4 regions of the Chryseobacterium sp. YR221 genome follow, and region 3 is predicted to be linked to each of the others. Evidence: riboswitches for the same ligand, from Rfam matches in the RefSeq annotation. Region 3 holds a riboswitch; each other region holds the start of a gene.

Region 1 (3,217 bases), on a different contig from region 3:
TCATTGAAAACAGCCAGTTTGTTATTTCCTAAATAAACAATCCCTTCAAACTTATCATGCTCATAGCCCAGTTTCGCTACGAGATCTACTGCAAGGCTTTTAGAAACAGGTTTTATTCCGGCATTCGTAATCTCATCCCAGGTACTCTGTTCCAAAGCTTTATTATTAATTTTCATTCCGTCTACCGCTGCCAGATCTGTTCCATTGACGTCTGTAGCTCCGGATACATTGATTCTGTATACTTTTTTTATTCCTCCCTGTGTTCCGAAATTTCCATCTCTTTCAATCACCAGGAATTCATTATTACTTAATGCAGTAATATCACAAACCGAATCAGAAGCTCCACCATCCTGTTTGTATAAATACTGTTTCGTCTGCCCTGTGATAATATCGAATGTTACAATCCTTGTTAACGTGGTATTGGTTGCCAATGCTTTAGTGGGAACCAGCATCATCGACTGCATTGTTCCTACCAGCGTTCTTCCATCCGGAGTGATACAAAGTCCTTCCATACCTCTGTTGGCCCTTCTTTTGGCTAAAACTGCAGGGAGTTTTCTTGTTCCCGTATTCACTCCAATCGGGCTTATCCTTTCCATTTCTACCCCTTCTGCACTATAATGAACGATATGCGGACCATATTCATCAGAAACCCAGAATGTTCCATCTGGAGCGGCAACAATACTTTCACTGTCCAGACCATATTTATCTGTTCCTAACACATTTCCTGAAGCATCATAAGCTACTTCACCGGTACTCCCCATTCCTATAGGATTTGGAAGTCCTGTGATAGGCTGCCCTGCCGGATTTTTAAGTTTAATATATTGAATGACCTCAATATTACCTTCAGCATTGATCTTAAAATGCATAATCGTTGGGGTAAAATTAGGGGCAAGAAATTTTTTACCGCTTAAGTAGTCTGTATTCGGACCACGGTCTGTAATGACATAGAATTCTCCTTTTCTTGTAGGATGGGCCGCTGCTCCGGATCCAAATCCTCCGTTGATCACATCTACTCCATTGATAGTAGCCAATTTTGAAAAAGCAAATTCCTGTGGAAGCTTAGAATAATTAATCTCCTGGTTACTGGTGGTGTCATCATCTTTACAGGATGCCAGCGCCGTTAACACAAATGCAGATAGTAGCAGTCTTTTCATATTCTCTTTTATGGCTGCGAAAATATAAATTGATTGTAAACTGATCTTGAATATAATGATAATTGTATTTTAACAATGGAACCATGAAAATGAATTTAATATAAACAGTAAAACTTTTGGTTTCAATCCGAAAACCTAACAAGATCTTTAATTTAATTATCAATTCAAAAAAAACAACCCTTTAAAAGCTATTCAGCTTCAGGAGAAATATAAAAACTGAAATATAATTCACAAAACAGGATACAAAAATTTATATGATATATTTGCAACGTTTTAAGGTTGAACACTGTTCATTAATAGGGAATCAAGTGAGAATAAAACTCAATTCTTGAGCTGTACCCGCAACTGTAAGCTGTTTTACTTATAGCACAATACGACCACTGGATTCCTGATCCGGGAAGGTGTGCTATAGGATGCAAGCCAGGAGACCTGCCTTATCCATTGCCACTTCAGGGATCGTGAGTATAACCACTTCTCCTGTAGGTAAGTTTCGGGAATAAAACTTTAATTTAATTATATCATGAGAAAAATCTATTTTTTTTTCTTACTGCTTTTTATGCAGTTTTTGTCTGCCCAATTTACAGAGAACGACATTAAGTTTTGGGTAGGAACAGGTTCAAAGAAGGCCTATTTCATTGCAGATTTTAACGATACTAATTCTCCTACTTCTTATGCATGGGGATATCGTTTTGACGGTGATAATCTAATGGCAGAAGACATGATCAATGCTATTGTTGCGGCAGAGCCTAAAATGGAAGCTGATATTCTTTCAGGATTTCTTTACAGTTTCAACTATAACCATCATGCTCCAGGCACAGATGATTCCTGGATACCATGGTTCGGACCAAGTGCGGAAAATATGTCTAATAACAATAATGGTGCAGGTTCTGTTACTTTAACAGACGGGCTATGGTTTGGTATTACCTATGGATCTGATGATGTCCAGATCGACACTCCGCCATCTACTCCTGTACCCGCTTACAGCTCTCAATGGTATGCATCTTCGCAAATCACCAATTGGATAGGAACAGGAACCAATAAAAGTTTGGTAGTGGTTGATTTTGGTACCAATCAGTCAAACGGAAATGCAGATTCTTTTGTGTTTGGAATTAAATATAACGGAAGCATCACTGCTGAGCAGGCCTTACAACTGATCCAGTCTCAAGCCTCTTATTTTAATTTCACCTCATCAAACAGCCAGATTTCTGCTCTGTCATTGAATAATTTTACCGGAAACGCCACTGGAGCGGACAGTTGGAAATTATATAAAGGAAAAGACCTCTCAAGCTGGCAAAAGAAGTCTGAAATTTCTCAGATTCAGCTAGCCAATAATGACTGGATGGGTATAAGCTTCGGACAGAGAAGACCATTTACCCCTACGGAAGCAGCCGATTCCACATTGGGTGTTTCTTCTGCCACAAAGAAAAAATTCAGTATTCATCCTAACCCGGCGAGTCATTTTATTCAGATTGAATCTCCTGAAAAATATACGGAAATCAATATCTATTCTTCTTTAGGTCAAAAAGTAATCACTTCCCAATCCACAAAGATTGATATTCATTCTTTGGCTGCCGGAATTTATTTTGTTGAGATGAAAACAGCAAATACTTCAACCATCCACAAGATCATCAAGAAATAGAACATCATATATGAAATACTTTTTCATACAATTATAAAACAAAAAAACGCACCGTATTGGTGCGTTTTTTCCGATTTCCAGCATCGATTATTTTTTCTCTGTTGATCTCTGTAAAACCTCATCTACCATTCCGTAGCCTTTAGCTTCTTCAGAAGTCATCCAGTAGTCTCTGTCAGACGATTTTTCAACCCACTCATAAGTTTGTCCTGAGTGATGTCCGATGATCTCATAAAGCTCCTGCTTTAATTTCAACATCTCTCTTAAGTTGATTTCCATATCAGAAGCAACCCCTTGTGCACCTCCTGAAGGCTGGTGAATCATTACTCTTGAATGCTTAAGAGCAGAACGTTTTCCTTTTTCTCCTGCTACTAATAATACAGCTCCCATTGAAGCAGCCATACCTGTACAGATTGTTGCTACATCA
Region 2 (3,217 bases), on a different contig from region 3:
AGAATATCCAAGATTTGATTTCAACATATGCTTTCCAAACTTTTTCTCAAATTCCAGTTGAGACTCTACTCCATAAGACTCTACTCTATTGGTATTGGTCGCTCCGTAATATCCTGAAGCTGTTGGAAGCCACCGGATCATATCACGGATATTCATATAGTAAGGAGCTACAGATAATTTAAAGTCTCCTAATTTAAACTGGTTTCTCCATTCAAACTGATAAGAAGTTTCCGGTTTTAAATCCAGATTTCCTCCTGGAGTCCAGTAAAGATCATTAAATGAAGGAGCTCTGAAGTTTCTTGAAATACTTAGCCCTACATCATACCATTTGTTGGCATTCCATTTTCCTGAAAAAGAAAATAAGACCGGCGAGCTGAAGTCTTCCACAAAGTCTTTCTTGATTCCGGCTTCAAACCTTAAATCTTTGGTAGGAAAATAACGAAGTAATCCGGCAATAGATCCAGCATTTCTACTGATATCACCTATTTTTGAACTTCCTTCGCCCTTACCTTTATTCACTTGAAATTCCCCGATAATATTGATATTCCATTTTGAATTGAGGAAGTAATTGAAATCATTTTTTAAAATATAATTCTTTCCGGCACCTCCACTGGTTTCTGGTCCTGCAATATCTCCAAAATACTCAAAATTTTCCTCGGTATAGGCTGCTTTAAATGAATTGCTGAAACGCGTAGTATTCCAATCCCAGGCCATCAGGTTTCTGAAATTCTGGGTATGGTACTTTGTCTTGGTTTCCAGGTCACCAAAACGAACAGGATAATGTTGCTTTCCGTTAAAAGTCTCTGATATCCATGAGATCTGATGATGGGGAGCAATTTTGTAAGCTGCTGCTATATTGAAATTGGTATTATAGTATTTTCCGTTGTCATTCGTATACCTCTTTCCGCCCGCTTCTTCTACTTCATAATCATTCTGGCTTATTGAATGGCTTCCGGAAACTTTAAAGCTGAACTTATCATTGCTGTAAGAACCTTTAACAACATTATTATAAGTATTAAAAGATGCAAATTCTGAAAACAGAACAGCATGGAACCCTTTATTAAAATCAAGGCTGTTATTCAAATGAATACTTCCCCCGATGGCACCACTGCCGTAAATGACACTACCTCCACCAGGTTTAATTCCGATCTGGTCATATCCAAACAAGGCTATATTATTGACATCTCCTTGTCCTAAAAAACTGGAGTTAATATTAATTCCATTCCATACAAAAGCAGTCTGCTGGGCGGTAGTCCCCCTGAAAGAAGGTGAAGAAACAGCACCACGTCCATTTTCTTTGATATAGACTGAAGATTGAAATCTCAGTAATTCGGAAAGGTTAGTCGAGTTTTTTTCAGCATCTTCATTGGTAATATTCGTTACGTGATGGAAGAGCTTTACTTTGTTCATCTGGCTGTCGAATATATAAATAGTATCTAAGGCCTTCTCTTGTCCAAAAAGAAAGCAGCCATAAGACGAAAAAAGCAGTACTAAAGATCTTTTTATATCCATACTAATTTACTCTTCCTCCGAAAGCAATATATATTTTGATTATTATTCTGGCAGGTCTCCTGACTTTCGCCTTCTGTACCTTCCCGTTTTTACACAGTGGTTTTTTACAGAAACTTTTGTTGCGATTTACAGTTGCGGGGACAGTCCGGGAGTTCCACCCGATTCCCTTTTCATTCCAATATATTGGAAACCATAATTTTTGCAAAGATAGCTTTTTAAATGTATTGGACAAAAAGTGAAATACCGGGTGAAAAATGAAGGCGTATGAATAAGGTGTAGAAAAATTCAAACATAAAAACCCTTTATAAAACCTGACCTTTATGAATACTATAAAAATAAAAGCTGCCTTCAATAGTTGAAGGCAGCCATTTATATATACTGATGTTGTTTGATTATTTACCCATCACTTCTGTAATTGGATTTCCAACATTTCCACTTGGGAACTGGATCTTCAATAAAGAAGAAACCGTAGGTGCAATATCTGTCATATGGTATTCTTTATTGCTTTCCCCATGCTGAACTCCCCAACCCATAAAAATCAATGGAATATGGGAATCATAAGAGTTCCAAACACTGTGTGTAGTTCCTGTTTTAGAATAAGGAGGAAGCATAGAGTCATGAGAGATTAACTGAATATCTCCACTTCTCTGTCTGTTGATCCCATTGATGATTCTTTGTTTGATAGGCTCCGGAATGCTGGCTTCCTGAACTCTGTCTACAGAAACAGCATATAAAACCGTAGGGTCTTTTTCAAGCTCTTTTACCGCAAAGTTTCTCACATCATCCAGTTCAAGTTTAGCATCTGTCAATACTTTTCTATCAAAATACACCTGATAATTGTCTATAGCATTGATTAAATTATCAGCCCCAAATTTTTCTTTCAGTTTCTGATTAAGATTTTTTTCCATTCCTTCTCCAAAAAAGCCTGTAGTAATTTTATGCTCTTTAAGGAATCCTACAGAATGAGCTCCTCCGTGGTCAGCTGAAAGAAAAACAGTATACTGCCCTTTTCCTACTTTTGAATCCAGGTAGCTGAAAAACTGAGCCAAATCCTGATCCAGTCTGATATAAACATCTTCAACCTCAATAGAATTCGGCCCATATTTATGACCTGCATAATCTGTAGAAGCCAAATTGATCGCTAAGAAGTCTGTAATATTGTCTCCACCCAACTGTTCTCCTTCTACAGAAGCTTCAGCCAGTTTTAATGTCAATGTATTTCCAAAAGGAGTATAACGGATATTATCTTTCTTTGTCTGATAATCTTTCGCCAGATTGGTATATGGGAATGTAGGTGTTTTGGCACTTCCCAATAGACCTTCCCATGAAGAATTGTCGGGTGAACTTTCTGTATACTGATTGATTGGAAGTAAGGTATTCCAACCGTTAGCCACCAATTTTTCAGGTAAATTCTGAGCATTGAATGATTGGATCCATTGTGGAAGCTCCTTCATATACCATGTACTTGTAATAAAGTTCCCGGTACTGTCGTCAAACCAGAAAGCTCCGTTCGGCGTATGTCCTGCCGGAAGAATAGAAGCACGGTCTTTCAGAGAAACTCCTATTACTTTACCCTGGAAGTTCGTTGCCAGCCTCAACTCGTCGGTTACTGTGGTAGACCATAGATTTTTTGGAGAGTGGCTTCCTGTTTTAGTATTGGTAGTTCCTACCGGCTGAACGCTGTCATCTGCCGTACAGTACACTC
Region 3 (3,217 bases):
CGGATTACTGATATCTTTTGCACTCTGATAGGTATAAGAAAGCAACGGTTTAATTTTCACTTTGCCCCACATCATTTCAGCCTGGACATTCACATCTGTACCTATGATGTCAACCAGCCCAAGGTTCATCATCATCCAGCGGAACATATTTCCTGTGGGTGCTGCAACAATTTTATCTTTTACCCGGTTGTAATAACCATCTACCTTGGCATAAAAAGCTTTAAAGACAGGATGATTATATTTCTTCTGATAGGTAAACCCCAAATCATACTGCGTCGTAAACTCAGGCTTTAGAAAAGTACTTCCGATATTGGTATAATAAAGATCATTGAAGGTGGGAAGTCTGAAAATCTTTTTATAGAAAGCTCTAAAGGTAAGCTCCGGAACAATAGCCGGCTGGTAGCTCATAAAAATAGCAGGAGTCCATTCACTTCTATCCTCAGGTCTTTTATTTCGTTCCACTTCTTCAAAAGTAAAAGTACCTAACAGACTTCCTAAAACTTTAAACCTGTTCCATTGATAGGTCGTAGCCAAAGCCACCAATGTGGTATACCGGGTAGGATAAGAAAATTGATATAGATCTGCATCCAGATTATTGTATTGGAAATCTGCACTCAAGCTAATGTCCCAATGGGAATTCACTGTATATAAATTGGAAGATGAAATATACAGCTCCCTTTGAATGTAGGTATTATCTGAATATTTAACCAACTGAGACTGTACCGTATCAAGAAAACGGGTATAATCGTAAGCGAATTTTGCTTTAAGCTGAGTTTCGAATTTAGGGAAAAGCTTTTTCCTCAGGTTGGCCTGTACAAAATAATTCTCATCAAACATTCTTGCCCCTCGCCCGTCAAAACGGCTATTCACAACAGGAGCAGGAACACCCCGATTGGAAATATAGCCATAGCCACGGATATTCCAGCTTCCATTATTTAAAGTACCATTCAAAGAGGTTTCAAAACGTTTGGCTTTAATATCAGAGTCTCTTCTTTTAGCTATTGTATCATAGGCAGGCTCTCCGTTAGGATATTTTTTTGCATACCGGTATCTGTAAATACCATCACTTTGCAGAAATTCAGCACTAAAACTTGTGGAAATTCTTGGTGATAGTTTCTGTTCTAAACGGAAAGAAGGATTGAATAAATCAATTGATGCACTTTTTGCCCTCAAAACAAGATTTGTTTTTCGTGTTCCGGTAAAAACAGGTGTTTTAGGCTGCAAATAAATAGAACCTGATGATCCGAAATCCCTGGCGGGCTGAAAGATCTCACTTTTCTGACCGTTGTATAATGATATTTCTTCCAGATCATCCAAAGAATATCTTCCCAGATCCACAAGACCGTTCTGAGCATTTCCCAATTGAATGCCATCATAAAAAACCCCTACATGCTGGCTTCCCATACTTCGGATATTAATGGTCTTGAGCCCTCCTATTCCACCGTAGTCCTTGATCTGAACACCGGAAAAGTACCGTAAGGCATCTGCCACAGAGTGGCTGTTCAGTCTTTCAAGCTCTTCTCCCTGCAATACCTGAGCAGGAACAATTTCTTTAAAGTTCTTTTTGTAAATATTGACAGCCTTAATAGCTTCTTCCTTTAAGGTGTCTTTTTTCTTTATTTGAGAAAACAAGAATTGTGATGTTAACACAAATATTGTGAAAACAACTTTATGAAGTTGAGATGTAGTCAGTTTTGCCACCATTAGCTCATTCAGGGATAATGATGACGCTAATGGATATTAGAAAGCAATGACAAAGCACAGCATGTACTGCACAGAATCATTGTAGTCCTAAAGCTTTATTCCACGAAAGCGTCAAACGTTTATTTATTCTGGCAGGTCTTCTGACTTACTCCATTTTTGAAATCCTTCCCATTAAAAAAACAGTGGATATAATCTTCAAAAACTTTGGTATGGAGCTTACAGCAGCGGGTCTGTTCCGGATTTTCACCGGATTCCCTTTTAAGAGCTTTTTACAGCTCGCCAAATTTCGGCAAAGATATAAAATTCCGGTCAGATACAATACAACGCAGAATAAAATGATTATCAATACATAAACATGAAAAATCCCGTTATTTTCTAACGGGATTTTTCATGAACTTCAATCATCAATTCTGTTGAATTGTTTTGCTCTTATCTATACTTATTTTTTCACAAATTCACGATCGCTCAGGGTTTTCATAAATAAGATAAGATTAGTCTTTTCCTGCTCTGAGAGAGGAATTTTGTTTCCATTGTTTTTAAAGACCGGATCAAGATTATCGGCATCCAGAACACCTTTATCAAAATAATCAAGAACGGCTCTTAAAGTTGGAAACTGTCCAAAACTTCCATAAGGAGCTGTATGTTCTACATTTCGTAATGAAGGCACCCGAAAGCTCATATAATCTCCCGGAAGACCCGTCACTCTTCCACGTCCGGCCTCATTGGTATTGGGGTTCACAGGAAAACCGATATTTCTAAAGCTCTGATCGGTAAAAAGTTCTGTACTATGACAGCTTGCACATTTTTGCTGAAAGGTCTGATATCCCTGAGCTTCGTTTCCTGTAAAAACCTCTCCTTCATTTCGTCTTACTCTGTCGTATTTACTATTGGCAGAAATCAGTGTATACTCGTATTGTGCAATACTTTTATAAATTCTTTCCGCAGTAACGGTTTCATCTCCAAATGCCTTTCTGAATAAATCTCTATACATAAGATCAGTCTTTATTTTGCCAATCACCTCCAAAATAGAAGAACCCATTTCTTCATGAGTGATAATAGGAACCAGCGGTTGATTTTCCAGTTGAAGAATATTCCCGTCCCAATTATAAAAATTCAAAAACATCATGTTCTGAATAGCCGGTACATTCCGTAAGCCTAGTCTATTCTCAATACCTACCGCCTGCGCATTGTTATCGGCAAAAGCATTTCCCTGAATGTGACAGCTGGAACAGGATATTGTATTATCTGCACTGAGTTTTTTATCCTGAAATAACTTCTCCCCCAGCTCTACTCCATATTTTGTAGGCATATTAGATTTCACCGAATTATTTAGTTCCGGAAAGCCAAAAGGAATATTGAGTGATACTTGAGGATTATCATAAGAAACAGGCTCATAATAATCGTTATTACAAGATATTAACAATATAAAAATCGCTAAAATGCTTACTCCTTTTTTCATTACAACAGAGATGAATCTAGTTTTCAACACCAGTCACTGAAAACATTCCTGAAA
Region 4 (3,217 bases), on a different contig from region 3:
CCCGTAATAAGCAGGATCAGGATGGTGGATGCTTTATTGGGAAAATCCACAAAGAAAAGGACCGGAACTCCCGCTAAACACAATGTTCCCAATCCTAAAAAGATAAATACCAGTTTATTTTTAAAGCTTAGTTTTTCCTTCGCCATCGTATGTGAATCTGATTACAAAAAAACTGATTTTATGTACATCATATTTCTATTTTGTGATCCAAACGTATATTCAGACCTTTGAAATGTCGATTTTTAAATATGAGACCTATTGTTGAATTTCAGGATCATATCTTTTCTTAAAATTATTGGGACAAATGATATTCACATCATTCCGTATAAAGCGTTGAAAAAATAATTTTAATGTAACACATAATTAACCTTAGTCTTGAAATAAAATCACGGGCTTATCAAATACTTCCTATTTACAACATAATTTTAGTGTTAAAAAAATTATAAATTTCTCTGAAATCAGTCCGAATTCAGCCTTAAAAAAAGAATATTAAGATAAAATATCCCTCATATTTTCAATGATTTAAAGCTTTTTCATAATAAAAAACAAATCCCCATGCGGCTGTTTCAATAAAATGGCTATATTTACCACCAAGGAGTTCTTAACACCTTCTTTATCAACCGAAACTGGTTACACTTAGCTGTGTATTAAAAGGGAATCGTGTGCAAATCACGAACTGTCGCGCAACTGTAAGTAACATGAAGGTTTTTATCAATATATGTCCACTGTTTACCTGGGTAAATGGGAAGGATGATAAAAACTGTTACAAGTCAGGAGACCTGCCTATTTCGAATTGACGATGCTTTCGCGATCTGAAGCTTATAGTCAGGTATGATACGATATAGATAACTGTGCGCTGTTTTTTCGTAAGTTATTTTTTTGAGATAGTTGTAATGTGGCCGTGTGCCTTTTCATTATGTCTATAAGCTCATTCGTATTTCCCTTTCCATAGTTTTTATTTCCCATCAGGCATTGTGAAGTTTGGCAAGAGCTTTTTAAAAGGATTTTATCATTTAAAAAGTTGAAGAATGCAAACATATAATCGCTATGTAAGAATCAGTAACTGGCTTATAATGGAAAAGAGCAGTCCATTCCTTGGGATCAATAAGGTTTTGCTAAAAACTTTCAACACAGATTTAATTTCTGTTCATCGTTATCCGTTATCATCAGGTATTCCTATACATCAATAACTCCTATTGCTTTTATCAGCAACCCCATACACCAAAACAAATTTTTAACAAAACAATAGATATTAAATGATTAAGAATGAAAGTATGCAGTCTCCCGGGTTACGATTCCGCGAGGCTATGCAGAAAGAAAAACCTCTCCAGATTGTAGGAGCTATTAATGCCAACCATGCATTATTGGCACAGCAGGCAGGTTTTAATGCAATTTATCTTTCGGGAGGTGGTGTTGCCGCCGGTTCTTTAGGAATTCCCGATCTGGGAATTACTACCCTGGAAGATGTATTAACAGATGTTCAGCGCATCACCAATATCTGTGATCTCCCCCTTATGGTGGATATTGATACGGGATTTGGTCCGTCGGCTTTTAACGTAGCCAGAACAGTAAAATCTCTGATTAAAGCTGGAGCTGCAGCCTTACATATTGAAGATCAGGTAGGAGCCAAACGTTGTGGGCACCGTCCCGGAAAAGAAATTGTAAGTAAAGAAGAAATGACAGACAGGCTGAAAGCTGCCGCAGATGCCCGTACCGACGAAAATTTTGTTATCGGAGCACGAACGGATGCATTTGCTAATGAAGGATTAGAAAAAACACTGGAAAGAGCTATCGCCTATAAGGAGGCTGGTGCCGATTTCATTTTTGCAGAAGCAGTGCCGGACCTGAGCTACTATCAAAAATTTGTAGATGCTACAGGGATCCCTGTATTGGCCAATATTACAGAATTTGGAATGATCAGCATGTATACTGTTGAAGAATTGAAGACCGCGGGAGTAGGATTGATTCTTTATCCGCTTTCTGCTTTCCGCGCAGCTAATAAAGCCGCTCAAAATGTCTATGAACATATCCGTAAAGAGGGTACCCAGGCCAATGTGATAGATACCATGCAAACCAGAGAAGAACTCTACCAAAGTATTGGATACCATGATTATGAACAAAAATTAGATAACCTTTTTAAAAAGAATAATGATGTCAACAAATAATGAACCTACCTTCAAACCTAAAAAAAGTGTCGCGCTTTCGGGAGTAGCAGCCGGCAATACAGCACTTTGCAGTGTCGGAAAAAGTGGAAACGACCTGCACTACAGAGGATATGATATTTTGGACCTTGCAGAAAAAACGCAGTTTGAAGAAGTAGCTTACCTACTGATCTATGGGCATCTGCCTACCGAAGCACAGCTGAAAAATTATAAGGCAAAATTAAAATCATTAAGAGGGCTGCCACATTCTGTAAGAAATATTTTAAAAAGTATCCCTGCTGCAGCACATCCAATGGACGTTATGCGGTCAATGGTATCTGCTATCGGTAGTATTCAGCCGGAAAAAGATGATCATAATATGGCGGGAGCCAGAGATATAGCCGATAAATTACTGGCATCATTCAGCTCAGGCCTTTTGTATTGGTACCACTATACCCACAACGGAAAAGAAATTGATGTAGAGACAGATGATGATACTATCGGAGGTCATTTCCTTCATTTACTGCATGGAAAAAAACCTTCCGATTCCTGGACAAAAGCAATGCAGATCTCTCTGAATCTGTATGCAGAACATGAATTTAATGCTTCTACATTCACAAGCCGTGTTATTGCAGGTACAGGTTCCGATATTTATTCTGCCATTACAGGAGCTATTGGAGCATTAAGAGGACCTAAACACGGGGGTGCCAATGAAGTAGCTTTTGAAATTCAGAGCCGTTATCATTCTCCGGACGAAGCAGAAAGCGACATCAGGCAGCGTATTGCCAACAAAGAAGTGATCATTGGATTCGGACATCCGGTCTATACCATTTCAGACCCAAGAAATGTAGTGATCAAAAAAGTAGCTAAAGAACTTTCCGAAGAAGCGGGGGATATGTTACTTTTTAATATTGCTGAAAGACTGGAAACCATTATGTGGGAAGAAAAGAAAATGTTCCCTAATCTGGATTGGTTCTCTGCGGTATCTTACCACTTAATGGGAGTACCTACGCTGATGTTTACGCCATTATTCGTAATTTCAAGAGTTACAGGATGGAGTGCACATATCATGGAAC

What was found. Region 3 has a riboswitch for cobalamin ahead of B8967_RS14290 (TonB-dependent receptor plug domain-containing protein). Riboswitches for the same ligand answer to the same signal wherever they lie in the genome.
Region 1: it holds a riboswitch for cobalamin, as region 3 does, so the genes downstream of both, B8967_RS11170 (T9SS type A sorting domain-containing protein) here and B8967_RS14290 (TonB-dependent receptor plug domain-containing protein) in region 3, are expected to answer to the same signal.
Region 2: it holds a riboswitch for cobalamin, as region 3 does, so the genes downstream of both, B8967_RS05670 (TonB-dependent receptor plug domain-containing protein) here and B8967_RS14290 (TonB-dependent receptor plug domain-containing protein) in region 3, are expected to answer to the same signal.
Region 4: it holds a riboswitch for cobalamin, as region 3 does, so the genes downstream of both, prpB (methylisocitrate lyase) here and B8967_RS14290 (TonB-dependent receptor plug domain-containing protein) in region 3, are expected to answer to the same signal.

The regions. Positions count from the first base shown of each region.
Region 1 covers NZ_FWXM01000003.1:458,502-461,718, forward strand. The annotation lists gene B8967_RS11165 (esterase-like activity of phytase family protein) at 1-1,154, opposite strand, end outside; cobalamin riboswitch at 1,414-1,606, shown strand; gene B8967_RS11170 (T9SS type A sorting domain-containing protein) at 1,675-2,793, shown strand; gene clpP (ATP-dependent Clp endopeptidase proteolytic subunit ClpP) at 2,881-3,217, opposite strand, start outside.
Region 2 covers NZ_FWXM01000002.1:150,406-153,622, forward strand. The annotation lists gene B8967_RS05670 (TonB-dependent receptor plug domain-containing protein) at 1-1,512, opposite strand, end outside; cobalamin riboswitch at 1,544-1,722, opposite strand; gene pafA (alkaline phosphatase PafA) at 1,905-3,217, opposite strand, start outside.
Region 3 covers NZ_FWXM01000004.1:427,087-430,303, reverse strand. The annotation lists gene B8967_RS14290 (TonB-dependent receptor plug domain-containing protein) at 1-1,632, opposite strand, end outside; cobalamin riboswitch at 1,817-2,003, opposite strand; gene B8967_RS14285 (cytochrome-c peroxidase) at 2,144-3,163, opposite strand; gene B8967_RS14280 (MbnP family protein) at 3,180-3,217, opposite strand, start outside.
Region 4 covers NZ_FWXM01000001.1:456,165-459,381, reverse strand. The annotation lists gene B8967_RS02120 (transporter suffix domain-containing protein) at 1-146, opposite strand, end outside; cobalamin riboswitch at 611-802, shown strand; gene prpB (methylisocitrate lyase) at 1,257-2,165, shown strand; gene prpC (bifunctional 2-methylcitrate synthase/citrate synthase) at 2,152-3,217, shown strand, end outside.